DNA from 3 places in the Limosilactobacillus vaginalis genome. Region 1 is predicted to be linked to each of the others. Evidence: predicted binding sites of a transcription regulator. Region 1 holds the regulator's gene; each other region holds the start of a gene.
The links. Region 1 encodes Rex, which represses fermentation and respiration genes when NADH is low (regulators of the CRP and FNR family bind a similar motif). Its sites were predicted from a motif close to TTGTGAANTANTTCACAA; they were not measured.

Region 1 (10,449 bases):
TGAGCACGTTTTGTGGTTGAAGCCCGAACAATGTTGCGGTTGACAAAGTCTTCAAGCTTTGCAATCTTCTTTTGCTGTTGTTCGTAGTGCTTCCATTCAGCAGTAAGCCATTCTTGTTTATGCTGCATAAATTGGGTGTAATTGCCAGTATAATGACGCAACGTATGGTTATCGAGATCGTAAATATCAGAAACAACTCGATCAAGGAAGTACCGGTCGTGAGAAACGACAAGCAGTGCGCCCTGATAGCTCTTTAGATAATCTTCTAGCCATGCAAGAACGTTCATATCTAAGTGGTTTGTTGGTTCGTCTAGGATCAAAAGATCAGGGGACTGCAAAAGAATTTTAGCAAGGGCTAGTTTTGTCTTTTGTCCTCCAGATAGGGAATTGATCGCAGTTTGGTAGTCAGCTTCTTCAAACCCAAATCCTTTTAAGATTCCCCGCATTCGTGACTCGTATTCAAAACCGCCCTGTTTCTTGAAAGTAGATTGGAGCTGAGAATATTTTTCCGTTGTTAGCTGGAATTCTTTAGTTGCTGGATCGAGTGAAGCTAACTGGTTTTCTAACTGGTGAATTTGCTTTTCCATTTTATGGAGAGGAGCAAATACTAGATCAAGTTCGGCCCAGATACTATTTTGGCTATCTAACCCTTGATCCTGAGCCAGGTAACCGATAGTTAGATCCTTGCTTTTAGAAATTGTCCCTTCATCGGGGTTAGTGATTCCGGCAATCATTTTTAAGAGGGTCGTTTTCCCGGCACCATTGCGACCGACAAGGGCTGTCCGGCCATGTTCCTGAATTTGGAGATTAATGTCATGAAAGAGGACATCAGCGCCAAAACGACGCATTACATTATTGGCTTGCAAAAGAATCATTTTGTTTACCTCGTTCTTCAAAAGATGTACTTTTCCATTATACGCTGGTTAGCCTTGATTTCACAAAGTTTAGCTTGTAAATTACGTTAATGATTAAGCAAATGAAAAAATTTTGAAAATAATTTTGTTTGAGTGTTCACAATGAGAGAGTTTGTTGCTAGAATAATAAGAGAATTGGATTTCACAAACTAGCAAAATTGAGTAGAAAATATAAGCTCACTAATGTTGAATAATATAAAAATATCGTAGGAGGAATAACAAAGAATGGCTACCAAGAAAATTCCTAAGGCAACGGCAAAGCGTTTACCAATTTATTACCGTTACCTTAGCGTACTATTAAGTGCAAATAAGCGACGGGTTTCATCAACGGAACTCTCAGAGGCGGTTCAGGTTGATTCCGCAACTATTCGTCGTGACTTTTCTTATTTTGGTGAATTGGGTAAGCGGGGCTATGGTTACGATGTTGAGAGCCTGTTGAATTTCTTCAAGGGGATCCTAAATCAGGATACTCTTACTAACGTGGCCCTTGTTGGAGTCGGTTCATTAGGGAGTGCGCTTCTTAACTATAATTTCCATCAAGATACTAACTTACGGATTAGCGCAGCGTTCGATACTAAGCCTGAATTAGCAAACACTGTAAAGAGCGGGATTCCAATTTATCCAGCAAGTGAAATGCAAAAGCAGATTAAAGAACAACAGATCGATGCCGTGATCTTGACTGTTCCAAGCTCAACTTCCCAAAAAGTTGCGGATCAATTAGTTAGTGTTGGGGTAAAGGGAATCTTGAACTTCACGCCCGTTCGTCTCTCAGTTCCAAAGAATGTTCAGGTTCAAAATATTGATTTGACAAATGAGCTCCAAACATTAATTTACTTCATCAAGAATTATGCTGAAAATAATCATGATGAAAAAACAAACTAAATTATAAAATCGTCGGTGGTTACGCTAAATGTAATTGCCGGCGACTTTTTAGTTAGCATCGTCTGAAAGGTATATTGGTTGCAATCAACTCTAAAAATGGTATAGTAGAAAATGTAATTAGCACTTGGAAGATGAGAGTGCTAAATTAACTTTTGATTATCAAAATGGAGGGATTAACGTGTTAAAACCATTAGGAGATCGCGTGGTTCTTAAAGCTGAAACTGAAGAAGAAAAGACAGTCGGTGGTATTGTTCTTGCTTCAAACGTTAAGGAAAAGCCAACAACAGGTAAGGTTATTGCTGTTGGTGCTGGCCGAACATTAGACAATGGTGAAAAGTTAGCACCAGCTGTTAAGGAAGGCGATCGGGTCCTCTTTGATAAGTACGCTGGAAATGAAGTTGAATACAACGGTGAGAAGTACCTCGTTGTTCATGAAAAGGATCTCGTAGCCGTAATCGACTAATTAGCAGGATTAATCAAAAACGTTACAGATTTTAATTTTGAGGTGAATAATATATGGCAAAAGAAATTAAGTTTTCTGAAGACGCCCGGAACGAAATGCTCCATGGTGTTGATAAGTTAGCAAATACTGTTAAGACTACTATGGGTCCAAAGGGACGGAATGTTGTCCTTGAACAAAGCTATGGCACACCAACCATTACTAATGATGGTGTCACAATTGCCAAGAGCATTGAATTGGAAAACCACTTTGAAAACATGGGGGCAAAGCTTGTTTCTGAAGTAGCTTCCAAGACTAACGATATTGCCGGTGATGGTACTACTACTGCTACTGTATTGACTCAAGCAATCGTTAATGCCGGAATGAAGAATGTTACTGCTGGTGCTAACCCAGTTGGTGTTCGTCGTGGAATTGACAAGGCTACTCGGGCAGCCGTTGAAGCTTTGAAGAAGATGTCACATGATGTTAAGACTAAGGACGACATTGCCCAAATTGCTTCCATTTCTGCTGACAACAAGGAAGTTGGTAAGTTGATTGCCGATGCCATGGAAAAGGTTGGTAATGATGGTGTTATCACCCTTGAAGACTCCCGTGGTGTTGATACAAGTGTTGACGTTGTTGAAGGGATGAGCTTCGACCGTGGTTACATGTCACAATACATGGTAACTGACAATGATAAGATGGAAGCTGATTTGGACAACCCATACATCCTGATCACCGATAAGAAGATCAGCAACATCCAAGACATTTTGCCACTTCTTCAATCAGTTGTTCAAGAAGGCCGTGCTCTCCTGATTATTGCCGATGACATTACTGGTGAAGCTCTTCCAACCCTTGTCTTGAACAAGATTCGTGGGACCTTTAATGTTGTTGCTGTTAAAGCTCCTGGCTTTGGTGACCGGCGGAAGGCTCAATTACAAGATATTGCTGTATTGACTGGCGGTACTGTTATTTCTGATGACCTTGGCATGAACTTGAAGGACGCTACTGTTGATCAATTAGGCCAAGCTAACAAGGTAACGGTTACTAAGGACAGCACTACAATTGTTGATGGTGCTGGTGCTAAGGAAGCCATCGCTGAACGGGTTGACCAAATTAAGCAAGCTATCAGTAAAGCAACCTCTGACTTTGACAAGGAAAAGCTTCAAGAACGTTTGGCAAAGCTTTCTGGTGGAGTTGCCGTTGTTCGTGTTGGTGCCGCAACTGAAACTGAAATGAAGGAAAAGAAGTACCGGATCGAGGATGCTTTGAACGCTACCCGGGCTGCTGTTCAAGAAGGATTTGTTCCTGGTGGTGGTACTGCATTAGTTAATGTTCTTCCAGCCTTGGATAAGGTTGAAGCAACTGGTGACGAGGCTACTGGTGTTCAAATCGTTAAGGCAGCTCTAGAAGCACCAGTTCGGCAAATTGCTGAAAATGCTGGTGTTGAAGGTTCAGTTATTGTTAACCAATTGAAGAGCGAAAAGCCAGGAATTGGTTACAATGCTGCTGACGGTAAGTTTGAAGACATGGTTGAAGCCGGAATTGTTGACCCAACTAAGGTTACCCGGTCTGCCCTTCAAAATGCCGCTTCAGTATCTGCATTGCTTCTTACAACTGAAGCCGTTGTTGCAGATAAGCCAGAACCAAAGGATAATCAAGCTCCTGCTGCACCACAAGGCGGTGCCGGCATGGGTGGCATGATGTAATTTCGCTAATCACAAATTAAATCTAATTAATTAAAAGACTGTCAGTCCTTTGTTATAGAATGAAAGGGCTGATAGTCTTTTTGCTTTAAAGCAGTTAATCCAATTTTTTGTAAGAAAAATTATTTAATTAAGCTTTTTTGAGAAAATCCTGCCATTTTTTAGCAACCTCGTTAAGGGAAAATTTAGCAGCGGCATGTTGAGCATTTTGTGTGTACCGATGAGATAATTCAGGATCAACCAGTAGTTGGCGCAAACTTTGGTAAAGGGCATCACAATCATTAGCCGGAATTAGTTCCCCGCTAATATTATTATCAATAATTTCAGTGGGACCATAGTTAATATCATAACTAATTGCTGGGCAACCATGCCCTTGCGCTTCTAATAGTGCCATGGCAAATCCTTCGTACTGACTTGTTAGAATTTCAGCTTGGGCAGTTTCGTAGACTCGAGTAAGATCATGTTGATAACCACAGAAATGGATGTAGTGATCAGCACCTTGGTTATTAATAATCTTTTTAAGTTCGTTCACTGTTTGATAATTATTCCAACCATCAGAATAGCCGTAAATATCTAGTTGTACTTTAGGGAAATCTTCATGAAGGCGGATGATAACGTTAATTAATTGATCAAGTTGTTTAACCTTTGTAAGACGGGCAACGGCAATAAAATGACCGACCTGCCGTTGGGTGGGTGGAATGCTTTTCTCAAGTTGTGTTTGGCTAAGGAAAGTTACCGGAATGGCGAAACTCATATTGGTATTGAAACGGCGACTGGCATCCATTGCTTCGCGTTTTGTTGATGAGATCAGTCCAGTTAGCTGTCCTTGATTTAGCATTTCATTAATGGGCTGGTAAATAGGTGAGATCTCACTGTTACTTTGTCCATCTTGGGTAAATGCAGAATGAAAAACTTGGTAGCGTCGCGGAGAGGTATGCATTAACCGAAAAGCGGCTAATGTCACGTCAGAACGATCATTAATTAATAATGCATCAGGATCGTTAGTAACTAGCTGATCAAGAAAGTATGCGCGAAATTCGTTTTGGTTATCAAACTGTAATTCTTGATTCTGATCAACTAATTGGATCAGAGTAAGAACGGGGATGTTTCCCTGACCACCACGATAATGATAAGTTATTTTGACCGCTCCTGACTGGTCATAGTATTGCCGACAAACTAGCCGGGCGCGATCTTCAAAGAATTCGGTATAAGTTTTGCATCCACAATCATAATAGTCACGCCGATCAGTAAACCCATACTGATCTAAATAATCGACATAGTAAAGACGATTATTATCTTGGTTAACTTTAATTCGCACTTTCCCATTGCGTTCAGCCTGGTTGCCTTTTACCTGATAACCTGGAACATTTAAAATTTGCTTAATAAGGGATTGATCGAAGCCTGGATCCATATGATAAGGAAGTCGTTGGTAAAATTGGAAAAGATTAATTACCCGTCCGCTAGTACCTAGCTTGTTTTCAGCATCAAGATGAGCAAAATTATAATACATGGTCACAATCTTGGCTGGTTGATGAAGGTAATCAAAAATTTGTAGTCGTTTAACTTGAGCTAGTTCAATCGCTGAAGTTTTGATGTCTTCACGGCTAGTGATGAAATAATTCATAATGACTCCTTTAGTTTTAGATTATTTTAACAAAAAAACTGGAAGTCTAGTACTAATTCCGAAAACAACGTAAGCTAATGCTGATAGGACGATCCCGATAATATACATCAGCTTAAAATTGAATTTTTCTAATCCCTTACCAATAAATGGCGAGGTGATTGAAGAAGCAACTGCGCCAAAGGTAAAAATCAACATGATTAATCAATTTTATTCTCCTCTCATCATTTCATTTGTGGCAATTATCATTTATATTATCGAGCTATTGCCTTAGTAAATTAATTAAAGCGGAGCGCTATTTTAAAATTAAAAAAATAAATAATAATTATATATTTATCAAATGATGCTTGTATTTTTTGATTTTGATAACAAAGTGTTAAAGTTAGTGGTATGATAAATTGTCTATTCAAAAGAAGAAGCTAACGGGAGAGAAAGCATGGATAAGTTGAAACGGCATAAAATTACGTTATTTTCCGGTGTAATGCTGGCACTGAATTCGTTGATCGGTTCTGGGTGGCTATTTGGTGCCGGGACCGCTGCTAAGGTTGCTGGACCGGCAGCAATTATTTCATGGATTATTGGTGCGGTTATTATAATCAGCATCGCCCTGACCTACGTTGAATTGGGGGCAATGTTTCCAGAAAGCGGTGGAATGAGTCGCTATGCACAATATAGTCACGGCTCGCTTCTCGGCTTTATTGCGGCTTGGGCTAACTGGATTTCATTGATTACTCTTGTCCCAATGGAAGCAGTTGCATCTGTTCAATATATGAGTTCATGGCCATGGTCATGGGCTAACTGGACTCATCACTTTGTTAGCGGGGGCAACGTTACTCCAATGGGGATGTTCGTTGTATTCATTTTTATGGTGATTTTTACCTTAATTAACTTTTGGTCTGTTAAATTAATGACTCGTTTCACCAATTTAATTTCAGTGTTTAAGATTCTATTACCGACTTTAACGATTGTAATGCTAATCATTAGTGGCTTTCATGCTGGGAACTTTGGCCATAATGTTCAGACGTTCATGCCATACGGGAGTCGTTCAATATTCGAAGCAGCAGCGGTATCCGGAATTATCATGTCGTATGATGCTTTCCAAACTGTCATTAATATGGGTGGCGAAATGGTTAATCCGCATAAGAATATTGTGCGGGGAGTCTTAATTTCGATGCTGATTACTGCTGCAATTTATATCATGCTTCAAGTAGCATTTATCGGTGCGATTAGTCCTGCGTCACTAGCAAAGAGTGGCTGGCATGGAATTAACTTTGCGTCACCATTTGCTGATATTGCAATTTTGCTGAGTTTGAACTGGTTAGCAATTCTCTTATACATGGATGCGTTTGTTTCACCATTTGGGACAGGGGTTGCGTTTGTAGCAACGGCATCACGAGCATTGGCCGCAATGACCCATACTGGACACTTGCCAAAATGGCTTGGCCGGTTGGAGCGTCGTTATATGATCCCACGATTTGCGATGGTTGCTGACTTGATTTTAGCCACGATTTTGGTAAACGTCTTCCGGAACTGGAGCTTGTTAGCAACGGTTATCACTGGCTCAACTCTGATTGCCTACTTAACTGGGCCGGTAACGGTTATTTCTTTACGAAAAATGGCACCAGAATTAAAACGGCCGTTTGCACCTAACTATATGAAGTGGCTGGCACCATTCGCGTTTGTGGTAACGGGGTTGGCAATTTATTGGACAATGTGGCCAACAACGATTCAGGTAATTTTTGTGATTGCACTTGGTCTACCGATTTATCTTTACTATGAATGGCGCTATCAAAAGACAAATTGGCGTCAGCAGCTGAGAAGTGCCGCATGGTTAATTTGTTATATGATTTTTATCTCCTTAATTTCTTATGCAGGGAGTGAGGGCTTCGGTGGTCAAAACTGGATCCCGTACCCATTTGATTTCATTGTGATTATTTTAGTTTCCTTATTCTTTTATGCTTGGGCAGTTAACAGTCGAATGACTAAAGTCGACCCGGCAGCCAAGAAAGTTAATGAGCGACTTAAATAAAAATGGACGGTTAATAGTAATTACGTCTTGTCTTAGCAATTGCAAAGAAGTTAAAATAATTGTATTATTGTTCAGTTATCCGAAATCGATTAAACGATTACATTCCATGAATATTGGGAGGATAGTATGTGGCGTTATATTAAACGAGTTTTAATTGGGAAACCTTTGAAAACTTTAGATGAGGGGCAAACTCACCTAACTAAATTTAAAGCATTAGCGATGCTGTCATCCGACGCAATTTCGTCAGTCGCTTATGGTCCAGAGCAGATTACTACGGTTTTAGTAACCTTGTCTGCGATGGCAATGTGGTATTCGATTCCGATTGCCGCAATCGTATTATTGCTGTTGCTAGCAATTACTCTTTCGTATCAGCAAATCATTCGTGCGTACCCAAGCGGTGGTGGTGCCTATGTTGTTGCTACCCGAAATTGGGGAAGCAATGGTGGATTGTTTGCCGGGGGATCGCTGTTAGTTGACTATATGTTAACCGTAGCGGTTTCTACAACATCAGGAGTAGAAGCGATTACTTCTGCAATCCCGGCACTTTACCGGTTCTCTGTTCCAATTGCAATCGTTATTGTTCTATTAATTATGTTCATGAACCTGCGGGGAATGAGTGAGAGTGCTAATTTCCTGACAATTCCGGTTTACTTTTTCGTAATTATGATTTCTGTAATGATCCTTTGGGGTGCTTACAATATCATCACGGGACAAGTTCATTATCAAGCACCTGCTGATTATGGAACTCCAGTTACGGGGATGACATTTGTACTGTTTGTTCGTGCATTCTCTGCTGGGTCATCTTCATTAACTGGGGTTGAAGCGGTAAGTAATGCTGTACCAAACTTTAATAAGCCAAAGGAAAAGAACGCTTCGGTTACTCTGGCAATTATGAGTACGATCCTGGCAATCTTCTTCATTGCCATTATCTTCTACGGTTTTTACTTTGGAATTGTCCCTAATAAACGGACTACCGTGCTTTCGCAAATTGGTTTTGCTGTATTTGGCGGCCATGGGATTGGCTTTTACCTTCTTCAATTATCAACGGCAATGATCCTTGCTGTTGCTGCTAATACTGGGTTTTCTGCTTTCCCAATTCTTGCTTTTAACATGGCTAAAGACAAGTACATGCCTCACGCATTCATGGATCGTGGGGATCGCTTAGGCTATTCTAACGGGATTATCTCGTTAGCAGTTGGCGCAATTATCCTGATTTTGATCTTCCATGGACAAACCAACATGTTAATTCCGCTTTATGCCGTTGGGGTCTTTGTTCCGTTCACACTGTCTCAATCCGGGATGATTATTCACTGGTTCCGTGAACGTGAAGGCTTCTGGTTAGGGAAAGCATTTATTAACCTTGTTGGTGCACTGATTTCGCTTGCGTTAGTTCTTGCATTATTCTGGCAGCACTTTGGCAATGTTTGGCCGTACCTAATTATCATGCCGTTATTGCTTTACATGTTTCATGCAATTCACCGTCACTACATTAAGGTTGCCAAGCAATTGCGGGTTGCCGAAAAGACAAAGGTGCAGTTACATGACTATGATGGCGCAACCGTCATTGTTCTAGTTGGGAACGTTACGCGAGTTACTCGGGGAGCAATTAACTATGCGCGTTCCATTGGTGATTACGTGATCGCAATGCACGTTTCGTTTGATGAAAATCCGGGCAAAGAGCACAAGACAGCTAATGAATTTAAGGCTGAATTTCCAGATGTTCGTTTTGTCGATATTCATTCGTCGTATCGGTCTATTGCTAAGCCAACTTTGCGGTTTGTGGACGTAATTGCTAAAAGAGCAGCTGCTCGTAACTATTCAACCACTGTCTTAGTTCCGCAATTTATCCCTAAGCACCCATGGCAGCTTGCCCTCCATAACCAGACGAGTGTTCGGCTACGGACGGTTCTTAATTCGCGTCAGAACATTGTTGTTGCAAGCTACAATTATCATTTACATGAGTAATGAATACTAATGAAGTTCAGGGCAGTTTTCAATGTTATACAAAAGTTAGCTTGAAATTTCCCGGGAAATTATTTGCGGGGTGGATAACGTGAGAAAAAGAAATATTGTCTTGGGCTTGCTGTTTGCTAGTGGCCTGTTCTTAATGGGCGGCTACAGTCTTGATCGGTTTGGCTTTCACTCTGATTTGATCGGGATACTAGGGACATTTCTCCTAATTGTTTCCTATATTGGCTTTAATTGGTCAAAATTAAAAAGTGGTGATCACAAAACAAAGGTGGTCACCACATGGGTTATTATTTTATTGCTGCTTATCGTTATTCTTAACGTAATTGAAGCAGTATTAAACTAGTCAGTAAGATATGGAATCTCGTGTTCGCGCGAGGTTCCTTTTTTGATCGTTAATTGATCGTTAAAGCGATCGATTAGTAACTTAGTAAAAGTATCAACTTTATCCTCATCAACATAGACGTTTGTTTGCACAGTAGCACTAAATTGCTCATCAGCAACCTCGATCTTGTATTCTTTTAGATAGTGGAGAAGTGAATCATGTTGTGCATAACTAACGGTGATTTCAAGAATAGCTTGAGTAACCAGTTGAACTAGTCCTGCTTTGTGGATTGCATTGGTAGTGGAGTTGCTATAGGCACGAATAAGTCCCCCAGCACCTAGCTTGATTCCGCCAAAATAACGGGTAACAACGGCAACTACATTATGGAGCTTAGCTAACTGAAGTGATTCTAAAATTGGTACTCCGGCTGTACCACTCGGCTCACCGTTGTCGCTTTCTCGTTGAATTTGGTCACGATCGCCGACCATGTAGGCATAGCAGTTGTGAGTTGCCTTTCTGTTTTCGGTACTAATTTGGTTAATAAATTGTTGGGCTGCTTCATCAG
Region 2 (10,449 bases), 440 kb from region 1:
CAGGTGTACCACTAAAAATGAACTTACAGGCAACAATGGTCATTGCTGATACAGGGATTAAGGGCGCCACCAAGGAAGCAATCATTGCTGTCAAACATGAGTTAGATACTAACCATAGTACAGCGTTAAGCCATATTAATCATTTGGGAAAACTGGTTAATTTAGCTAAGGATTATTTGAGTAATAATGAGGCAATGAGCCTTGGAATCGCACTTAATAGCGCACAAAATGACCTGGCTGCATTAAATGTTAGTGACGAACACTTGGACAGATTAATCGCTGCTGCTAACCATAATGGCGCATTAGGAGCTAAAATAACAGGCGGTGGCCGTGGCGGTTGCATGTTTGCGATTACCAGAACCGCGCTTGGAGCCAGAAAACTAGCAGGAATTTTAAAAGATAATGGTGCCAAGCAAGTATGGTTACAACCACTTGGGGATACGGAGGAAACAAATTAATGATCACCGCACGTGCACACACTAATATTGCGTTAGTTAAGTACTGGGGTAAAAAGGATCAAAAGCTGATCATTCCGCAAACGGATAGCCTTTCACTAACGTTAAATGAATTCTATGCTGATACAGGAGTTGAATTCAGAGACGACCTGACAGCTGATGACATTGAAATTGATGGTCAACCGGTCACTGGCCATTCTGCCGAAAAGGTTAAGGACTTTCTCGATCATATTCGGCAAATTAGCGGCAACCACAATTACGCCAAGGTTATTTCCACTAACCATGTACCAGTATCTGCAGGGTTGGCGTCTTCCGCTTCAGCATTTGCTGCTCTTGCAACTGCGGCTAGTAAGGCAGCCGGACTGAATCTCGACCGACGCTCTCTTTCTCGTCTTGCCCGTCGCGGCTCGGGGTCAGCTACACGCTCCATTTATGGTGGCCTTGTTGAGTGGCACCGGGGAACCGATGATCAATCTTCCTTTGCTGAACCGATTATGGAAAAAGTCGATTTTGGAATTGAAATGATTGCAATCCTAATCAATACCACTAAGAAAAAGATTTCAAGTCGCCAGGGAATGCAATCAAGTGTTGAGTCTTCACCTTATTACCCTACTTGGCGAAAAGTTGTTGCTCATGACATGGTAGCAATGAAGGAGGCCATCTCAAACAAGGATATTGATCAGATCGGTCACATTGCTGAAGAAAATGCTCTTCGCATGCACGCTTTGACCCTTTCAGCTGATCCGGGGTATACCTATTTTAATGGTGATACGATCCACGCAATTCAGGCAATTAATGACTTGCGTTCACAAGGGGTGAGTTGTTACTATACTATGGATGCTGGTCCAAATGTCAAGGTGATTTACGATCAAAAAGATCGCAAAAAAATTGTTCAATATTTGGGGAACCTTTTCGGCAAGGAAAGGTTAATTATTTCACAGCCTGGACCAGGAGTAGAAATTATCGATAAATAGGATTTGATTGAGAGGTTATGTAAAATTGATTACTGAAAAAGCACCCGGCAAACTTTATATTGCTGGTGAATACGCTGTTGTGGAAAATGGTTATCCGGCAATCCTAGTAGCATTGGATCAATTCGTCACTTGTTCAATTGAAGAAAGTGCTGCAGAAGTTGGTAAAATCATTAGTCGACAATACCACAATAATGCTTTACAGTGGCATCGTCTTGGAGAACAAATGGTTGTTGATAATCGTGATAACCCGTTCTCTTATATTTTATCCGCAATTAAGGTAACTGAAGAGTATGCCCGGAGTTTTGCTCGCGAATTGCGAATATTTGATCTACATATTGATAGTCAGCTAGATAGCGACTCGGGAAAGAAATATGGTCTTGGCTCTTCCGCTGCTGTTACGGTTGCCACGGTAAAAGCCCTTTGTCGTTTCTATAACCTGCCCGTTACTAAGGATGAGATTTTCAAACTAGCAGCGATTGCTCACTTTGAAGTTCAAGGGAACGGATCATTGGGAGATGTGGCGGCCTCCGTTTATGGCGGTTGGATTGCCTACCATTCATTTGACCGTCAATGGCTTGCTCAACAGCGGAAATATCTTGATTTGAGAACTCTCGTTGATTTACCATGGCCCGATCTCAAGATTGAATCCTTAAAGGCCCCAAGCAACCTTCAACTCCTCATTGGATGGACAGGCAAGCCGGCCTCAACCTCGCAATTAGTTGATAAGATTTCCCTATTCAAAGCCCGGCAACAAAAAGAATACCGACAGTTTTTGGAGGACAGCAAGCACTGCATTCAGCGAATGGTTGATGGCTTTCACAATGCTGATTTAGAATCAATCAAAAACGAGATCCGGTATAACCGGGAACTATTAAAACAACTCGGTACGAATTCCGGTGTTCATATCGAGACACCCGTCCTAAATAAACTCTGCGAGATTGCTGAGGATTTTGGCGGGGCAGCAAAGACATCCGGTGCCGGTGGTGGTGATTGCGGAATCGTTGCTATTGATCGTGATAGCAACTTCAAGTTAGTATTAAAAAAATGGGCAGCAAATAAGATCGAACAACTACCCCTTTCAGTTCACTTCATCGAAAACGTTAAGGGTGAGATCAAACACCACCTCATCAAAAAATAATAATTAATGATAAAAGAGTGTGATAATTGATCGATCATGATTCAAAGGTCACACTCTTTTAGTTAATTTTAAATGTTATTAATTCAGAAAGTTTATTTAAGGAGAGAAACTATGGAATCAAGTCATGCCCAACGAAAAAATGAGCATCTTTCGTTAGCAACTAAGCTTTATAACCAGGTCCATACTAATTCATTTAATAGTATGCAGGTCATTCATAAAAGTCTTCCAGAAATTAGCCTTAATCAAGTAAATCCCGTTACTAACTGTGGAAATTTAAGACTCGCGTTCCCCTTTTTTATTGAAGCAATGACTGGTGGCAGCCAGAATGCACTTAAAATCAACCAGGAACTGGCAACTGTTGCTAAAAAGCACCACCTCGCAATGGCACTTGGCTCAGCAAGTATTATTTTTCATGATCCAGCCGCTAAAAAAAGTTTTAAGATTGTCCGTGACGTTAATCCAGATGGAATTATTATTGCCAACCTAAGCGCCAAAGCGAGTCTCGAACAGGCAAAAACAGTTATTGACTTACTAGGCGCCAATGCTCTTGAACTCCACATTAATACTACTCAAGAATTAATTATGGATGACGGCGATCGTGATTTTCATTGGCTAACTAATATTGAATCTCTGGTTAACCACCTTAATATTCCAGTCATAGTTAAGGAAGTTGGTTTTGGCATGGATAGTTCAACAATTAACCAGCTGCAATCAATCGGTGTCTCCATAATTAACGTTAGTGGTCGTGGAGGAACTAACTTTGCTGCCATTGAAGATCGACGAAACCATACAGCAGATTTTAGTTTTCTCGACCAGTGGGGACAAACAACCCTAGAATCAATGTTAGAAGCACGGGAAGCACGAACTAAGGATACCCAAATTATTGCTTCTGGCGGGATCTGTTCCCCACTAGACGTTATTAAGGCAGGAATCTTAGGAGCCAATGCTGTTGGCGTTGCCGGCTATTTTCTTAATATTCTTATTCGCGATGGAATTGATGCCCTTGATAAAGAACTTACTAGTTGGCAAATAGCCCTTCCTCGACTTCTCGCCCTTCTTGGTTGTAAATCCTTTAACGAGCTACCATCAACTAATTTTGTCTTACATGGTGAAGAATTCGAATATGCTCAACAACGCAATTTAATTTAAGGATGGTGATCATAGAATGACAGCGTATCAAAACATTCTTTTTGACCTTGACGATACACTATTAGATTATGGAGCTGCCGAAAGCCACGCCTTAAAACAACTCTTTAGTGATTTTAACCTGAAATTAACACCAACCGTTAAACAAACATTTCAAAATTATAATGTCGGGATGTGGCAACGGTTTGAACGAAATGAACTCACCTGGGATCAACTTATGGAACACCTCTTTGCCGACTATTTTAAGGCTTACCACCAGCTAAATGTTCCTGGTAGAGAGACAATTCAAACCTACCTTAAATACCTCAGTAACAATCATCAACTTGTTTCCGGAACGCGAACGGTAATGGAGTACCTAAAGCAAAATAAATACCACGTATATGCCGTTACCAATGGGCAAAAGATAGTGCAAGATCAGCGACTGAAGGATGCTAAATTACTTCAATATTTTGATGATATTTTTATTTCACAAGTGATTGGGCTTCAAAAGCCGAACAAAGAAATGTTCGATTTTGTGCTTCAACACATTAACGGTCATCGTAATAACACTTTAATGATTGGAGATTCATTAAGTTCTGATATTCAAGGCGGCATTAACGCTCATCTTGATACAGTCTGGTTCAACCCCCATTCATTGCATAATTCAACCCGCTTAAAGCCAACCTTTGAAATCCACCGTTTAACCGAGCTTAAAGCAATTCTTTAAAAAGAAAAAGATGTGATGAATTTTTCATCACATCTTTTTTATTACTACTTAATCAGGTAATTAACTAAACCAACTTTAGTCATCCCATCAGTAGCAATTTTCTTCAAAGCTTCAGCTGACTTAGTCATTGCTTCACTTTCACGTTCATTTAATGGAACTTCGATAACCTTTGAAATACCAGATGCATTAATAACAGCTGGAGTTCCAAGATAGTTATCCTTAATACCATATTCACCATCAATGTAAGCACCAACTGGTAATACAGCATTTTCATCCCGTAGAATTGCCCGCGTAATTCTCATTAAGCAAGTTGCAACACCATATGCAGTAAAGCCTTTGCGGTTGATGATTTCGTAAGCCTTGTGACGTACGTCATCTTCAATCTTTAGCAATTCATCATTACTGATGCCTTGTTCTTCACAGATTTGAAGAAGTGGCTTCCCACCAACTGTTGCACTAGAATATGCAGCAAATTCTGAATCACCGTGTTCTGCCATCACATTAGCACTAATATCAAGTGGACTAACTCCCAACTTCTTTGCTAACGCAACACGTAAACGTGCTGAATCAAGCGAAGTACCGGATGAAATAACCCGGCTAGCAGGTAATCCTGAAATCTTTTGAACTGCATAAGTTAAAACATCAACTGGGTTTGTTGCAAGTAAAAGAATTCCGTCGAAACCAGTAGCCATAATACTCTTCGTAATTTGCTTCATGATTTCAAGGTTCTTTCCAACTAAGTCAAGGCGAGTTTCACCTGGCTTTTGGGCAGCCCCAGCACAAATTACAACTAGGTCTGCATCTGCACAAGCATCGTAATCAGCTTGATAAACTTGCTTTGGGGCAGTGAAAACAGTTGCGTCTTCTAAATCGAGGGCGTCACCTTCAGCTTGTTCCTTTGACAAGTTAACAATTGCTAATTCCTCAGCCAACCCTTGTTGAACTAATGCATAAGCATAAGCTGAACCAACTTGTCCGTCACCAACAAGAACAACTTTTTGATGATTTTTTGACATAATTCAGTTTCTCCTTAATGATAAATTAAATTACATGAATAAGTGGGCGTAGATTGGAACCAAGATATCCATTGCTAATGAAATAATCAGAACAGAAACACCAGCCATGGCACCTTGAATTTCACCAAGTGAAAGAGCCTTAACAGAACCAACGGTGTGCCCTGCAGAACCTAAACCTAAACCAGTAGCAACAGCTGAAATCTTCTTCAAACCAAGAACCTTAATAAGGAATTCGGCCAAAGCATAGATAACAACGGCGTTAAGGATACATGCCATTGCAGTAACGGCTGGAACACCATGAACACCAGCAGCAATTGGCATGGCAACAGCAGTGGTTGCGGCTTGTGGCAACATTGATGCAGTTGAAGCGGCAGAAAGGCCGAATAACTTACATACAAGGTTGATAAGGAACAATGAAATAAATCCACCAACGAAGCAGATTACGATAATATCGAACCAGTACTTCTTGAAAATGTTGTTAACACGGTAAACTGGAATAGCGAAGGCCATAGTAGCTGGGTTCAAGAACCAGAAAATCATGTTACCACCAGGAAGGTAGAACTTCTTGTAAACAGCAGCGGTAGTGGAACCAGTACCCTTAGCCCAAATTGCTAAGACAACGATACCAAGTACCATCCCAACAAGTAATGGGTTAAAAAGGAAGAATCCATTACTAATCTTTGTTAACCACATACCAATTAGGTAAACAATCAATGAAATGAAGATACCAGTAAATGGTAATGCTAGATTTGTAACAATCGTATTAGCCATAATTATTGTGCCTCCCTAGTCTTCTTTAGTACCAGTGATCTTGTGGTGAATGCTCATAACAAGGGCACCAACGTAGGCAATAACAACAAGAATGATAATCGTAGCAATAATAATTACGATAACGTCTTGAAGTCCTTCCTTCTTCATGATGTCAAGGTGAGCAGCTAATTGGATACCTGATGGAACGAACAGGAATGCAATTAGTCCGATCATAAAGTCACCAAACTTAGCAACTTGGTGAAGCTTAACAATATGAGTAGCCAACAGAATGTAAAGCAATACCATACCAATTAAAGGAGTTGGTACAACAAAGCTCTTTGGAAAAAGATCAGAGATCAATTGAGAAACAAATAAAATAGCAGCAAAGATTCCCATTTGAACATAAATGTTGGAATCCTTAGGTTGTTTGTCCTTTTCCATAACTTATTCCCTCCCACAGAAATAAAAATAAATTTTGTTCGGTACCGTTTTCACAGTGCCTCTTCAGTTATTTAATTTACACTTTTTTTACTATTTGTGTTGAATTTCACACTTAAATAGCCATATTTAAGGATGAGATGCCCTAACCAATAGATGAAATGCCCTCAAGATTGTTAATTTATTTACAATTAGTTACTATATCAATCGATCTTTAACCATTAATCCTTTACTAATTCTTTTCTAATTTACTGTTATAACAGCTGTTTTACTATCTTCCATCTACTTTGTACATTACTGATCGAATGATTAACAGGAACCGGGGCAGAAAAACAAAATATTTTTCTGCCCCGGTTCTTATTTTTTAATATTCTAAAACTATTAAAGTATAATCGCAGGAATTTAATTTGCTAACTATACTCCTAATGCCTTCTTGGTGGTAGCAACAAATGACCGGCTCACAGGAACTTTACTCCCGTCATCAAGAGTTAGTTCGTAAGTATGATTAAAACTTGGTTGCAGTTCATGAACCTTATTAAGGTTAACAACAAAACTGCGGTGAACCCGAATAAACCTGTTAGGATCTAACAAATTAATAATACTATTGAGAGTTTGCTTACTAACGATCTCCTGATCTTCGGTATGAACAATAGCTTTCCCCGCTTGTGCTTGAATATAAAGAATATTTCGCTTCTGAATGACAATTGTTCGTTCATCATTAGTTAGTGAAATTCGCGGATTTCTTTGTTGAACAGTTACTCCTCGACTGCCATTCTGGTTATCCATTAGTCTAACGACCCGTTTGACGGCATCATTAATCCGCTCTGCTTCAAAAGGCTTCAAAACATAATCGATTGCGTCCGCCTCAAAGGCATCTAATGCATATTGGTCATAAGCAGTGGCAAAAACAATGTAGGGACAATTTCTCTTTTTCTTCAAGCTCTTGGCAAATGCCATCCCACTACCATCATCCAACTGAATATCCAAGAAGATTAAATCCGGCCGATTATTTGCCACTTCTTCGCGAGCAGAATTAATTCCATCAGCCTCATTTATTTCGTCAATCAGGTCATTTTGTTCTAATAGGTAGCTAAGCTCGTCACGTGCTAATGGTTCATCATCCACAATTAAGACTTTCATTTACTTGTCCTCCCTTTTTGGTAAATGGAATGGAGATACTGACTGTTGTCCCCTGATTACTACTGGTAAAGTGAAGGCCGCTTTTCTTGTCATACAACCCGATTAATCGCTGGTTCAAATTATGCAACGCAGTCCCTGAACCATGCTTAGACGGGACTGCCTGTTGGCCGAGACGCTTTATCAAGTCTGGTGAGATTCCCTGACCATTATCTTTGACCGTAATTATTAACCGGTCTTTTTGCTGATAGACATCAATGATCACGTAATTACCGATTTTCCGTTCCCCAAACGCGTGCTTTAATGCGTTTTCCACCAAAACCTGAATCGTAAACGGTGGCAGTAAAACATCATCACTAACAGTTGTATGCAACTGAACGTCGTACTTATCTGGGAAGCGAGTCATTTCCAAACTAAGATAGGCATTAACCTGTTGACGTTCTTGAGCTAAAGTAATTTGCGTTTCTCGAGCACCGACTAAGTTTGAGCGGAAATAGGTACTTAACTGCAGGAGCAACTGACGCGCCTTATCACTGTCTCGTCGCATCATTGCACTAATCGTATTAATCGCATTAAAGAAAAAGTGCGGGTTAACCTGTGCCTGCAGTGACTTGATTTCGGCATCACGAACCAACTTAGCCTGCATTTCGGCATTCCCTAAAGCAATTTGGTTAGCAAAGATTTCTCCCAAACCGGTTGCCAATTGAATTTCAACCGGCGTTAGCTTCCAACTATCGGTGTAATACATTTTTAAAGTTCCGGCCACACTATCATCAACCCGTAACGGAACAACAATCGATGCCTGTAAGGGACAGTCGATATGGGAACAGCCAATCTCTTCAGCATTTCGTGCAACCTTTACCTGACCGCTCTGAATGACTGATTCAGAGAGCGTTGTCACCATTGTTTCCCCCGAAATATGATGATCACTCCCCGCACCAATATGGGCAAGGATCGTATTCCGATCAGTGATGCTAATTGCGTCAAAGTTCGTGTATTTTTTGATGATCCGAACTACTTGCTGGGCTGATTTAACATTAAGACCGTTACGGAAATAAGGCAACGTTTGATTGGTTAACTTCAGTACCGAGTGGGTCTGCGTAGCCCGGGTTTCTTCTTCCTGACGAAGGTACATCGTAATAATCGAAATGAAAATTGATGTCCCTAGCGAACTGATTAAGATCATTGGAACCGCAATATAACGAACCAATAACCACCCCGTTGGACTAAACAGAAAGACGAAAATCATCTGAATTGATTCCATCGACAAACCAACAACAAAGCTTCGCCACGGTGTCATAACAGTAAATGAACTATTTTTATCCTTATATAGATAACCAGACAGTAACCCAATCAGTGTTGAACTAGGAATATAAAACCAAGCCTCACTGGCAAATCCAGCTTGAAACGCCCGGTGAAGACCAGCAATCAAACCAACTGAACCACCAACCCATGGTCCGCCAACAATTCCCGCCGTAGTTACTGCAAGAATTCTGGCATTGACAACCGAATAATCATGAGAAACAGCCGTTAATAAAACTTTATTATGCAGTTCATTAGCCGGGTCAATTTCAATCCCCGTAATATTTGCCATAATTGCAAATAAAGAAAATATTACCACTAATTGGAGCTTTGCCGTCAGTGTTTGGGCAAAGAGACAGCGACGAAACGCTGGAATGTTAACCAAGAGGAAAGCACAAATAATAACAAAGCCGACCCGCTCGGTCATTAAGATTGTTAGATATAACATGCGCTTATTAACTCCAATTATTGTTGTGTTCCGGTATTAATTACTGGTTGCGTTCCCCGTTCACTAATGATCGCCACCATAATGTTATTAATAATTTGCAAACGCTGTTCGTCCGTTAATTCTAGATTTGCTTCCTTAGCCAAGCGATCTATTGCATCCTCAGTAATTGATACTGCTCCTTCAACAATAATCTTGCGGGCAGATAAAATTGCGGACGATTGTTGCTTTTGTAGCATTGCACTAGCAATTTCGGTTGCATAAGCAAGGTGGGTCAACCGCGTTTCAACGATTTTTACCCCAGCAACATTTAACCGTTCCTGTAATTCGCTTGCTAACCGGTCAGATACTTCAGTTGGGTTGCTTCGAAGCGTTAATGCATCCTCATTTTCAAATGTATCATAAGGGTATTCACTGGCAACGTGACGAATAGCTGACTCACTTTGAATTTGAACAAATTGTTCATAGTCATCAACCGAAAAGAGTGCCTTGGCAGTATCAACTACCTTGAAGACAATTACCGCAGCAATTTCAACCGGATTCCCCTTTGAATCATTAACCTTGAGGATTTGACTATTAAAGTTCCGCACCCGAAGAGAAACCGGTTCCTTATCAGTAAACGGTACCGTCATAAATAATCCAGCATCACGAATTGTTCCGATGTAATTACCAAAGAACGTTAATGCCTTGGCTTCGTTAGGCTGAATAATCGTTAGACTACTTGAAAGAACTAAAATAAGGACAACTAACACAACCCCGATTACCATGCTTAACAGGTGACCAAAGCGAAAGCCGCTATATATAAGCCAGAGACCGACCAATCCGCCAAGAATTGCTATTAATAATCCTAAATAACCATTAACATGAAATGCTTGTTTTTCTTTCATTTTATTTAACTCCTCTAAAATCTTAACCCCTTTGGATAGAAATTTTTCACCGTCT
Region 3 (10,449 bases), 730 kb from region 1:
GATATTGTTCAGTGGGATGATGATCCCAGTAATCCGGCAATCTCACTTGCACTAATGAAAAATTTAAAACTGCAGGATGTTAAAACAAACGAGGTTCAAACAGCAACGGAACTGTTTGAGAATTACGTAATTAATAATTTCGCTGTTCCAGCACATCCTAAGCTTAATGAACATAATCGACGGTATCTTTATCATTCTGAATCACTCAATGATGTCATGAATGAGTCAGAAGTTCGTGAGGAGATTATTCAGGATTACCGTTCTTCACTGGAGCAACTTGGGAAGAGCGATCAAATTATCGATCGGGATACTGATTACGCAACGGATTACTTATCTTACCTTGCAGAAGACGGGAAGACGATTCTGGATGATATTTCGACAATTTATTATTACGTTTATGATTATGGCAAACGCAATAGTGAACGATTAACTACTTCAAAGTATCGGGGGATGGGAGCCGCCTTTCGGGAATTCGGTCGGTTCCTCAAGCGGCAAGCTCTGTTTGCTGATGCTGATTTTGATCAGTTTAGCCAAGCATTAAATCAAGCAATCGATAATGCAACGCCCGCTAAGGAAGGTTACCGGTTAGAGAGAATGCTGCATAGTGCAGAATCTGAGCTTACCCGCCGGCGTTCTTCATTAAAGCATGCACACCATTACCGCAAAATTGAATATCAAATAAAAGTTGAATTAGCGGATTACCAGCCGAGTATGTGGCGACGACTTCAGTTTAGTGGCGAAACCCGGCTTGATGAACTTTGCTACTTCATTATGGCCAGTTTTGGGGCAACTGGTTCACACCTGTATAACCTTCAACTAAACAAGAAGAATTACCAATTGCCGTACCTTGATGGCGGAGAGAATATCACGCTCCACTGGTTAGGGGAGGCTCAGCAGGGTGATCGCTTAACACTTGAATATGATTTTGGTGATTCTTGGCAGTTCAATATTCTAATTGAGAAAACAACGCCAATCAGACGCTATCGACTAAGTCCGACTGAACCTAAAGTTTTAGACGGCAATGGCAAGGGGATTGTAGATGATATTGGCGGAACTGCTGGCTTGGAATTAGCTGCTCAGGATGATCAGACAATCAATAGCGGCTTCAATGCTAACCAGTTACAAAAACAATGGTTTGCCTTAACAGCAGAAATTGCTAAACAGTATCAATAATTTTATTGTTTATTAATTCACAAATATACAAAAAGGACTACAATAGTTTACAGAAAGCTAATTAAAAGAGGTCTTGAAGATGAGTAATCAAGTTGAGATTCCAAAAACAATGCGTGCATGGGAAGTAACCACTCCCGGTCCAATTGATGGTGAAAATGCTCCATTAAAGCTTGTTACTAAGCCAGTTCCAAAGCCACAACGCGGGGAGGTCTTAGTAAAGGTCCTTACTTGTGGTGTCTGTCATACTGATTTACATGTGGCAGAAGGCGATTTACCGGTTCATCATGAGCACGTTACCCCTGGACACGAAATTGTCGGTAAGGTAGTTGCTTTTGGACCCGAAACACAACGGTTTGAACTAGGTGAGCGGATTGGGATTCCGTGGTTCCGTCATGCATGTGGTGTTTGCAAGTTCTGTCGTTCCGGTCATGAAAACCTATGCCCGCATTCAGTTTATACCGGCTGGGATCATGATGGTGGCTACGCTGAGTATGTTACCGTACCGGAAGGATTTGCTTACCGGATTCCCGAGAAGTTTGATGATCTAGAAGCAGCGCCATTATTATGTGCTGGAATCATTGGTTATCGAGCTTATGAACGGGCTAATGTCCCTGCAGGTGGCCGTTTAGGTTTATATGGCTTTGGCGGTTCTGCCCACATAACAGCGCAAATTGCATTAGCTCAGGGAGTAGAAGTCCACGTCTTTACTCGGGGTGCTGATGCTCGAAAGTTTGCTCTTCAGCTTGGCTGTGTTTCTGCTAAGGGCGCATATGATCTTTCGGATGTTCCGCTAGATTCGTCAATTATTTTTGCTCCAGTAGGGGACATCGTTTTGCCAGCATTGGAAAGCTTAATCCCAGGAGGAACGTTGGCGATGGCAGGAATTCATATGTCAGATGTTCCAACCCTGAACTACCAAAAACACCTCTTCCATGAAAAGACGCTAACGAGTGTTGAAAGTAATACTCGTCGTGATGGGGAAGAGTTCTTAACATTAGCCGATCGTCTTAATATTCATCCTGAAGTTACCGAATACCCGCTTGAAAAGGCACTTGATGCATTGAAATACGTTAAACGTGGTGATATTAAGGGCGCTTGTGTGCTCAGAATAAGTCATGAGTAAAATGAAGGAGGAAATTAGATGCAGTATCCACAATTAGAGCTTGCGTCTGTGAAGGGACCGCAAGCAATAATCAAAACAAACCTTGGTGAAATTAAAATTCAATTATTTGAGAAACAAGCACCAAAGACCGTTAATAATTTTGTTCAATTAGCAGAAAAAGGTTACTACGATGGGGTAATCTTTCACCGGGTAATTCCTGATTTTATGATTCAGGGAGGAGACCCAACCGGAACAGGTCGTGGTGGTAAGAGCATTTACGGCAAAGCCTTTGAGGACGAATTCTCTGATCAATTGTTTAACTTTACCGGGGCGCTTTCGATGGCTAATGCTGGCCCAAACACCAATGGAAGTCAGTTCTTTATTGTTTCTAACGAACATGTACCGGCTAATATGATTGAACAAATGAAGGTTGTCGGTTATCCTCAAGAAATTATTGACCATTATGCCAAGGTTGGCGGTACTCCATGGCTAGATCATCGGCACACCGTATTCGGTCAAGTAATTACCGGGATGGACGTGGTCAAGAAAATTAGTCAAGCTAAGCGTGATAGCATGGATAAGCCGAAGAAAGATATTGTCATGGAAAAAGTAACGATTGATAAGAATAACTAACAACAAAAATTAGCTGATTCTGTCTAATAACTTTGTGATTTTAATCTTAATAGCAATAAAAATCTAGTTAGTTTTTTGAGAAAAATTGACTAGATTTTTTGTTTATCAAGTTTGTGAAAATAATTCGATGGTTGGTTACAAAGTCAGTAATAATCAATGCTCGGGAAATTATTATAAGTGAAAATTATAACATTCTAAAGGTTTGACTATGGATATTATTCCGCGTTAGGATAATAGTGTAATTGATGTGTATTTTTTCACAAACAGACGATTTTTTAGACAATGGAGGCTTTTACAATGACAAAATACCGTACTGAAGAAGATACTCTTGGTCCAGTTCAAATTCCTGCAGATGCATTATGGGGACCACAAACAGAACGGAGTCGAAACAACTTCCCAACTGGTCAGTATATGCCATTAGCCATTATTCGTGCTTTATTGAACATTAAGAAGGCAGCTGCCCAAGCAAACATGGAAACAAATGCTATTTCTGAAGAAAAGGGTAACTTGATTGTTCAAGCAATTGACGAACTCTTAGCTTTGAGCGATGAAGAATTACGTAAAGACTTCCCATTGAAGGTTTACCAAACTGGTTCTGGTACACAAACCAACATGAACACCAATGAAGTAGTTGCTCATAAGGCTCACCAACTTAACCCTGACATCGAAATCTTACCAAACGATGATGTTAACAAGGGGCAAAGTTCTAACGATACCTTCCCAACAGCAATGAACGTTGTTGCTTTGGAAGCTCTTGATAAGTTGAAGCCAGCTGTTCAACACTTGATTGACGAATTAAAGGCAAAGCAAGATAAGTACATGAAGACCGTTAAAGTTGGTCGGACTCACTTGCAAGATGCTGTTCCATTGACTTTCGGTCAAGAACTATCAGGATACGTTGCTGCGCTTGAACATGATCTTGATTACATTAAGACTCTTGAACCAACCCTAAACGAATTAGCAATTGGTGGAACCGCAGTTGGTACCGGATTGAACGCTGCTGAAGGGATGCCAGAGAAGATTGCTGAAAAGCTTAGTGAAGTATACGGCTTAAACTTAACAGCCGACTCAAACAAGTTCTACGGCTTAGCTAACCACTCTGGATTAGATGTTGTTCACGGTGCATTGAAGAGCTTAGCTGCTGATATGTTCAAGATTGCTCAAGATATTCGTTTCTTGGGTTCTGGTCCACGTGCCGGCTACGGTGAATTAAACATTCCAGCTAATGAACCTGGTTCATCAATCATGCCTGGTAAGGTTAACCCAACTCAAGCTGAAGCGGTAACGATGGCTGCTTTACGGGTATTCGGTAATGATACTGTTGTAACAATGGCATCATCACAAGGTAACTTTGAAATGAACGTTTATAAGCCAGTATTAATTGATGCCTTCCTTGAATCAGCTGACTTATTGACTGGTACAATCATGGGCTTTGCTGACAAGATGATCCATGGCATGACCGTTAATGAAGAACGGATGGAAGAATTAGTTGATAACTCACTCATGACTGTTACTGCATTATCACCACACATTGGTTACCACGACAGCGCCAAGATTGCTCAAGCTGCTGATAAGGCAGGAAGCACTTTGAAGGAAGCTGCTTTGAAGTCTGGCAAGGTAACCGAAGAACAATACGATGAATGGATGGACATGCTCAAGATGACCAACGTTGATCGTAAGGACTAGGGTTAAAGCTAACTAAATATTGAAAGGAAGAACTACGTAATGGCAGAATTTCAACCAACATCTGTTGGCAAGTTAGAAAACGACTATGACGTTGTAATTATTGGTTCTGGTGGAACTGGTCTTTCAGCCGCTATTCAAGCAAATGAATTGGGGATGAAGGTTGCCGTACTTGAAAAGGAAGAAGAGCTTGGTGGGAATACTAACCGTGCTTCTTCTGGAATGAACGCTGCTGAAACCAATGTTCAACTTCACCATGGCGTGATTGATAACGTTGCTGACTTTTATCATGAAACATATAAAGACGGTGGCCGGCTCAACGATAAAGATATGTTAGGCTACTTCGTTTACCATACTGCTCCAGCAATTGACTGGTTAGCTGATCATGACATTAAGCTTGATGATATTACCATTACTGGTGGAATGTCTAAAAAACGGACCCACCGTCCAGCAAGTATGGCGCCAATTGGTGGCTTCTTGGTAAAGAGCTTATTGAAAGTTGTTGCTCAAGAAGATATTCCGGTATTTAACAAGACTAAGGTTACCGAATTACGGCGAGCTGATGATGGTCGCGTAAATGGCGTTAAGGTTGATGCTGACGGGATCACTAAGATTATTAATGCGAAGGCTGTTATTTTAGCTACTGGTGGCTTTGGTGCTTCAAAGGAATACATTAAGCGGTTCCGCCCAGATCTTGAAAGCTACAAGACAACCAATCAACCGGGTGCTACTGGTGACGGCTTGAAGTTAGCTGAAAACGTTGGTGCTGAATTAATGCAAATGAACCTGGTTCAAGTCCACCCAACGGTTCAGCAGGATAATCCCCACGTTTACCTGATCGGTGAAGCAGTCCGTGGTGAAGGCGCAATTCTAGTAAACGCTGAGGGAAAGCGATTCGTTAACGAATTGAATACCCGGAAGATTGTGTCTAATGCAATTACAGCCTTACCAGAACACAGTGCCTACTTAATTCTTGACCAAGGAATTCGTGATCACGTTAAGGCAATTGAATTCTATGACAAAGTTGGCTTAGTTGTTCATGGTGAAACGATTGAAGATCTTGCAAAGAAGATTAATGTGGATCCAAGCAACCTAAAGCAAACCGTTGCAACTTGGAATCAAGCGGTTGAAAACCATGATGATGCTGAATTCGGTCGGACAACGGGGATGGATCGTGGCATTACTAATCCAGGATTCTTCGCTATCCACATTGCACCTGCTATTCACTACACAATGGGTGGTATTCACATCACACCAAAGACTCAAGTGCTTGATGGTAATGGTGACATCATTAAGGGACTCTTCGCTGCTGGTGAAGTAGCTGGTGGTCTTCATGGTAACAACCGTGTTGGGGGTAACTCCATTGCTGAAACGATCGTCTTTGGTCGTCAAGCAGGTCAACAAGTTGCGCTGTACGCACGGAGTTTGTAAACAAATAGCAACAGTTGGTGGTGAGAAACCACCGCAAGCAATTATTACTATTTAATTAAGGGACGGAAAGATGAAAAAATTAGAAAGTGTAAATTATAAGGGGTTCATTTGGCCTGTTATCGTTGGCCTAATCTTATGGTTTATGACCCCAATTAAGCCGGCTGCAGTTCCGGTTGCTGGTTGGCATATTTTTGCCTTATTCGTTGCAACGATCATTGCATGTATTACTCGACCATTACCAATTGGTGGGGTATCAATTGTTGCGTTTGCTTTAACGGTATTGACAAAGACTGTACCAATGGAAAAGGCAATCGTTGGTTTTGGAAATGCTTCTATCTGGATGATCGCAATGGCATTCTTCATTGCCCGTGGATTTATCAAGACCGGACTTGGTCGGCGGATTGCATTGAACTTTGTTAAGGCCTTTGGTAAGCGAACACTTGGCTTAGCTTATTCACTGATTGGGGTTGACCTAATCTTGGCACCAGCTACTCCAAGTAACACTGCTCGTGCCGGTGGTGTTTTATACCCAATTATTGAATCATTATCACAATCATTTGGATCAGATCCAAAGAAGGGCACCTCGCGGAAGATTGGTTCATTCTTAATCTTCGCTGAATACCATGGTGACATGATTACCGCCGCAATGTTCATGACGGCGATGGCTGCTAACCCGCTAGTTCAAACTCTTGCTAAGGGTAATGGTGTTAACGTTACCTGGGTTGGCTGGTTCTTAGCTGCTTTGGTACCAGGTGTTATTTCATTAATCGTTGTACCATGGCTGATCTACAAGATGTACCCGCCTGAAATTAAGGAAACACCAAACGCCAAGCAATGGGCTGAAAATCAGCTTTCAGAAATGGGACCAATGACTCTCCCTGAAAAGTTGATGGCCGTAATCTTTGTATTGGCATTAGCTCTCTGGATTGTTGGTAGTTTTATTGGTGTCGATGCAACTTTGGCTGCCTTCATCGCATTAGGCTTGCTTCTCTTAACTGGGGTCCTCAGTTGGCAAGATGTTTTGCATGAAACCGGTGCTTGGAACACATTGACTTGGTTCTCTGTTCTGGTTATGATGGCTGGTTCATTAACAAGCTTAGGATTTATTCCATGGTTGAGTAAGGCTGTTGGTAGCTCACTTCACGGAATGAACTGGGTATTAGTATTAATCATCCTGATTGTGGTTTACTTCTACTCCCACTACCTTTTTGCTAGTTCAACTGCCCACGTTACTGCAATGTACAGTGCCTTCTTGGCAGTGGCAATTTCTGCTAATGTTCCACCAATGTTAGCTGCTTTGATGCTTGGGTTCTTCGGTAACTTAATGGCATCTACCACCCACTACGCTTCAGGCCCTGCACCAGTCCTCTTCGGTTCTGGTTACGTTCCACAATCCAAGTGGTGGTCACTCAACTTTGTCCTCGGGATCTTCTACATCGTCGTTTGGATCGGTATCGGAAGCCTCTGGATGAAAGTACTGGGAATGTGGTAATTAAATAGAGTGCCTTCGCTCCAAAGAGTTTCCGGAAAGCTAGCAATTTCTCCTGACGAAGGCGTCTTGCGCCTAAAGAGTGAACCAGAAAACTTGTTTTCGTCTGTGAACCTTCACAAGGCTAACTAGAGTTATGGCTACCAACTTGTTGGTGACAGAATTCAGTTAGCTACTGGGGAAGGAGGTTGCTAGCTCTAGGAAACTCGAGCGAAGCACGTTTAAAATAGAGTGCGAGCAGGTAAAGAAGGCCCGTAAGACAACAATTTCTCCCGACTGGATGCTGAAAGCATCTGGGAGGGAGTCTGTTGTCTATAGGGGCTTCCCTGCGAACATATTTTGGCTCTGTTGTCTATTATCTCTAGCAAGTTCCTGGCGAGCAGTTCTTGACTCTGTTGCCCAACCACTCAAACTTTTGAATAGAAAATTAACTAACAGACTGACGAAATTAAGCTTCGTCAGTCTGTTTTTTTGTATTCAGAGATAATAAATTACGCTTGTCGTTATTATCTGCTTGCTGTTCTATTTGGTTATGGCGTAAGATATGATTATGTATCGAAAAAAGGAAGGAACAAAAATGAATACCCGCGATTTACAGTATTTTGTTGCGTTAGTTAAATATAAAAATTACACACGGGTTGCTAAAGAATTTAAGGTTTCCCAGCCGAGCATTACCCAAGCAATTCAACGATTAGAAAGGGAATTTAATACCCAATTAGTTCGTAAGGATCGCTTTCACCGAGATGAAATGATTACGCGAAGTGGGTTGCTTCTTTATGAAAATGCTGTTCTGATTAATGACAAGATTGATTTAACCCGAAAGGAAATTGATCGTGCTAACAAAAAGCAGATCAGGTTTGGCTTGCCACCGATTATTGGGAAATTATATATTTCTAAAATTGTTGAGGAGTTTTCTGGTGACTTGCTTTCCCGTCTCCGAATAACCTCGGTTGGTTCCCATGATCTGCTTAATCAGTTGCGGAAGGGAAAAATTGATATTGCAATTTTAGGATCGACTGCGCCGATTAATGAGGAAGATATTTTTGCTGAGTTAGTAGCAACACGCCCGTTCGGAATAATTGTTAGTGAGCAAAATCAATTGGCCCAAAAGGATGCCGTTCATTTTAATGAATTAGCAGAGCAAAAGTTTATCAACTATGATCAGCAATACGTTCATCAATCTGCATTTCAAGCATATTGTACTTATGCCCAGATTAAGCCTCAGATTGTTGTTTATCGGTTACCGAATGTTTCTTGGATTAAGGAACTTGTCCGGCAGAATAAGGGAATCAGTCTAATGGTTAAGGATGCCGCGACAAATGAGCCAGGAATCAAAGCATTGGATATTCTTGATCCAATTCCAGAAAAATTTTATATTTCGATCGTAATTCGGGAAGGGTATGTTCTTAGTGATGACGAACAAGACTTTATTCAACGAGTAAAACAAATTCAGCTTGATAATTAGTGGTTGACAAGGTCGGTATAATTATTTATGTGAATTTAAATTGAATGGAATTGATGGAGGAAAGCAGTCATGAAAAAAAGTGACGCAGAAGATACTGAAGGAGTCATGGGATTCGAACCAGCAGAACATATTTCGACACATCACCATATGGCAATCCCGTGGCAAGACTTTTTTACTAATGATAATTTCACCCCAGCAGGTGAAGCTAATTTAGTAGAACGGGCCGCAATTGCTGGACGAATTGGGTTAATGATGCTGTCGTACGGAACGGGGGCTTGGCGAGTTCGTGACTCAATGAATATCGTTGCTCGTGAATTAAAAATGACCTGTTCAGCTGATATTGGACTGGTTTCACTAGAATACACCTGCATGGATGCTCACCATAGCTATACTCAAGCATTATCATTACCAAGCACAGGGATTAATACAAGTAAATTATCCCAGATGGAACGGTTTATTGACGAATTTCATGAGCATGGCAGTGAAATGACAATTGGTGAAATACATAATCGACTTGAGAAAATTGCCCATAGTCGGGGAAATTATACGCCAATTCAGGTTGGGTTGGCGGCCGCGTTAGCTTGTAGCTGCTTCGTTTTCTTACTTGGTGGCGGACCTGTTGAAATGGCCTGTTGCTTTCTTGGTGCAGGCTTAGGAAACTATGTCCGGCGGAAGTTAATTGATCGGCATATTACGTTGCTGGCTTGTGTTTCCGTCGGGGTTGCAATTGCTTGCCTCTTTTATCTTTTTGCTTTTATCGGAATGCAATGGCTGGTTCATATTAGTCCACGCCATGAAACTGGGTATATTGGTGCAATGCTCTTCATTATTCCTGGTTTTCCATTCATTACTAGTGGCCTAGACATTTCTAAGTTAGATATGCGCTCGGGTCTCGAACGACTTGCCTACGCTGTAACCATTATTGTGGTAGCAACGCTAGTAGGGTGGATTGTGGCGATGGCCGTCCGTCTGCGCCCGGGAACTTTAGCAGCCATGCCTCTGCCACCACTGGTATTAATATTATTGCGGATTGTGACGAGCTTTGGTGGCGTCTTTGGTTTCTCAATAATGTTTAACAGTACGCCAAAAATGGCGGCAGTTGCTGGATTGATTGGAGCGGTTGCCAACACTACTCGGTTGGAATTAGTTGATTATAGTAGTATTCCTGCGGGTGCCTGTGCGTTTATTGGTGCATTGATTGCTGGATTATTAGCTTCAATTGTTAAAAGAAAAATTCATTATCCACAGATTTCAATTACTGTTCCTTCGATCGTGATTATGATTCCTGGATTGTACATGTATCAGGCAATGTACAATATGGGATTAACATCAATCAGTGTCGGTGCCCTCTGGATTACTAAGGCCCTCTTGATTGTTGTCTTCTTACCATTAGGGTTAATCGCTGCCCGAATTATCACTGATCCAAAGTGGCGGCATAATGGTTAACATGGGAGTGATTAAATGATCATTCAG

Region 2: N4627_RS04010 (CidA/LrgA family protein) is a predicted target of Rex. The motif match lies at 6,797-6,814, and genes of this name have one in related genera.
Region 3: N4627_RS07775 (class II fumarate hydratase) is a predicted target of Rex. The motif match lies at 3,154-3,171, and genes of this name have one in related genera.

The regions. Positions count from the first base shown of each region.
Region 1 covers NZ_CP104399.1:382,461-392,909, forward strand. Annotated here, with positions in the region: gene N4627_RS01740 (ABC-F family ATP-binding cassette domain-containing protein) at 1-875, opposite strand, end outside; gene N4627_RS01745 (redox-sensing transcriptional repressor Rex) at 1,140-1,796, shown strand; gene groES (co-chaperone GroES) at 1,975-2,259, shown strand; gene groL (chaperonin GroEL) at 2,313-3,944, shown strand; gene N4627_RS01760 (glycosyltransferase) at 4,072-5,565, opposite strand; partial or broken gene N4627_RS01765 (conjugated bile salt MFS transporter) at 5,593-5,757, opposite strand; gene N4627_RS01770 (APC family permease) at 5,999-7,591, shown strand; gene N4627_RS01775 (APC family permease) at 7,718-9,556, shown strand; gene N4627_RS01780 (hypothetical protein) at 9,645-9,905, shown strand; gene N4627_RS01785 (YigZ family protein) at 9,902-10,449, opposite strand, start outside.
Region 2 covers NZ_CP104399.1:817,561-828,009, reverse strand. Annotated here, with positions in the region: gene mvk (mevalonate kinase) at 1-458, shown strand, start outside; gene mvaD (diphosphomevalonate decarboxylase) at 458-1,429, shown strand; gene N4627_RS04035 (phosphomevalonate kinase) at 1,455-2,567, shown strand; gene fni (type 2 isopentenyl-diphosphate Delta-isomerase) at 2,679-3,716, shown strand; gene N4627_RS04025 (YjjG family noncanonical pyrimidine nucleotidase) at 3,733-4,419, shown strand; gene N4627_RS04020 (L-lactate dehydrogenase) at 4,464-5,435, opposite strand; gene N4627_RS04015 (LrgB family protein) at 5,466-6,206, opposite strand; gene N4627_RS04010 (CidA/LrgA family protein) at 6,222-6,626, opposite strand; gene N4627_RS04005 (LytR/AlgR family response regulator transcription factor) at 7,038-7,763, opposite strand; gene N4627_RS04000 (sensor histidine kinase) at 7,741-9,510, opposite strand; gene N4627_RS03995 (SPFH domain-containing protein) at 9,528-10,394, opposite strand; gene N4627_RS03990 (RsmF rRNA methyltransferase first C-terminal domain-containing protein) at 10,409-10,449, opposite strand, start outside.
Region 3 covers NZ_CP104399.1:1,534,829-1,545,277, reverse strand. Annotated here, with positions in the region: gene N4627_RS07790 (plasmid pRiA4b ORF-3 family protein) at 1-1,173, shown strand, start outside; gene N4627_RS07785 (zinc-dependent alcohol dehydrogenase family protein) at 1,253-2,296, shown strand; gene N4627_RS07780 (peptidylprolyl isomerase) at 2,315-2,908, shown strand; gene N4627_RS07775 (class II fumarate hydratase) at 3,206-4,594, shown strand; gene N4627_RS07770 (flavocytochrome c) at 4,634-6,022, shown strand; gene N4627_RS07765 (anion permease) at 6,093-7,514, shown strand; gene N4627_RS07760 (LysR family transcriptional regulator) at 8,089-8,976, shown strand; gene N4627_RS07755 (threonine/serine exporter family protein) at 9,082-10,422, shown strand; gene N4627_RS07750 (uracil-DNA glycosylase) at 10,438-10,449, shown strand, end outside.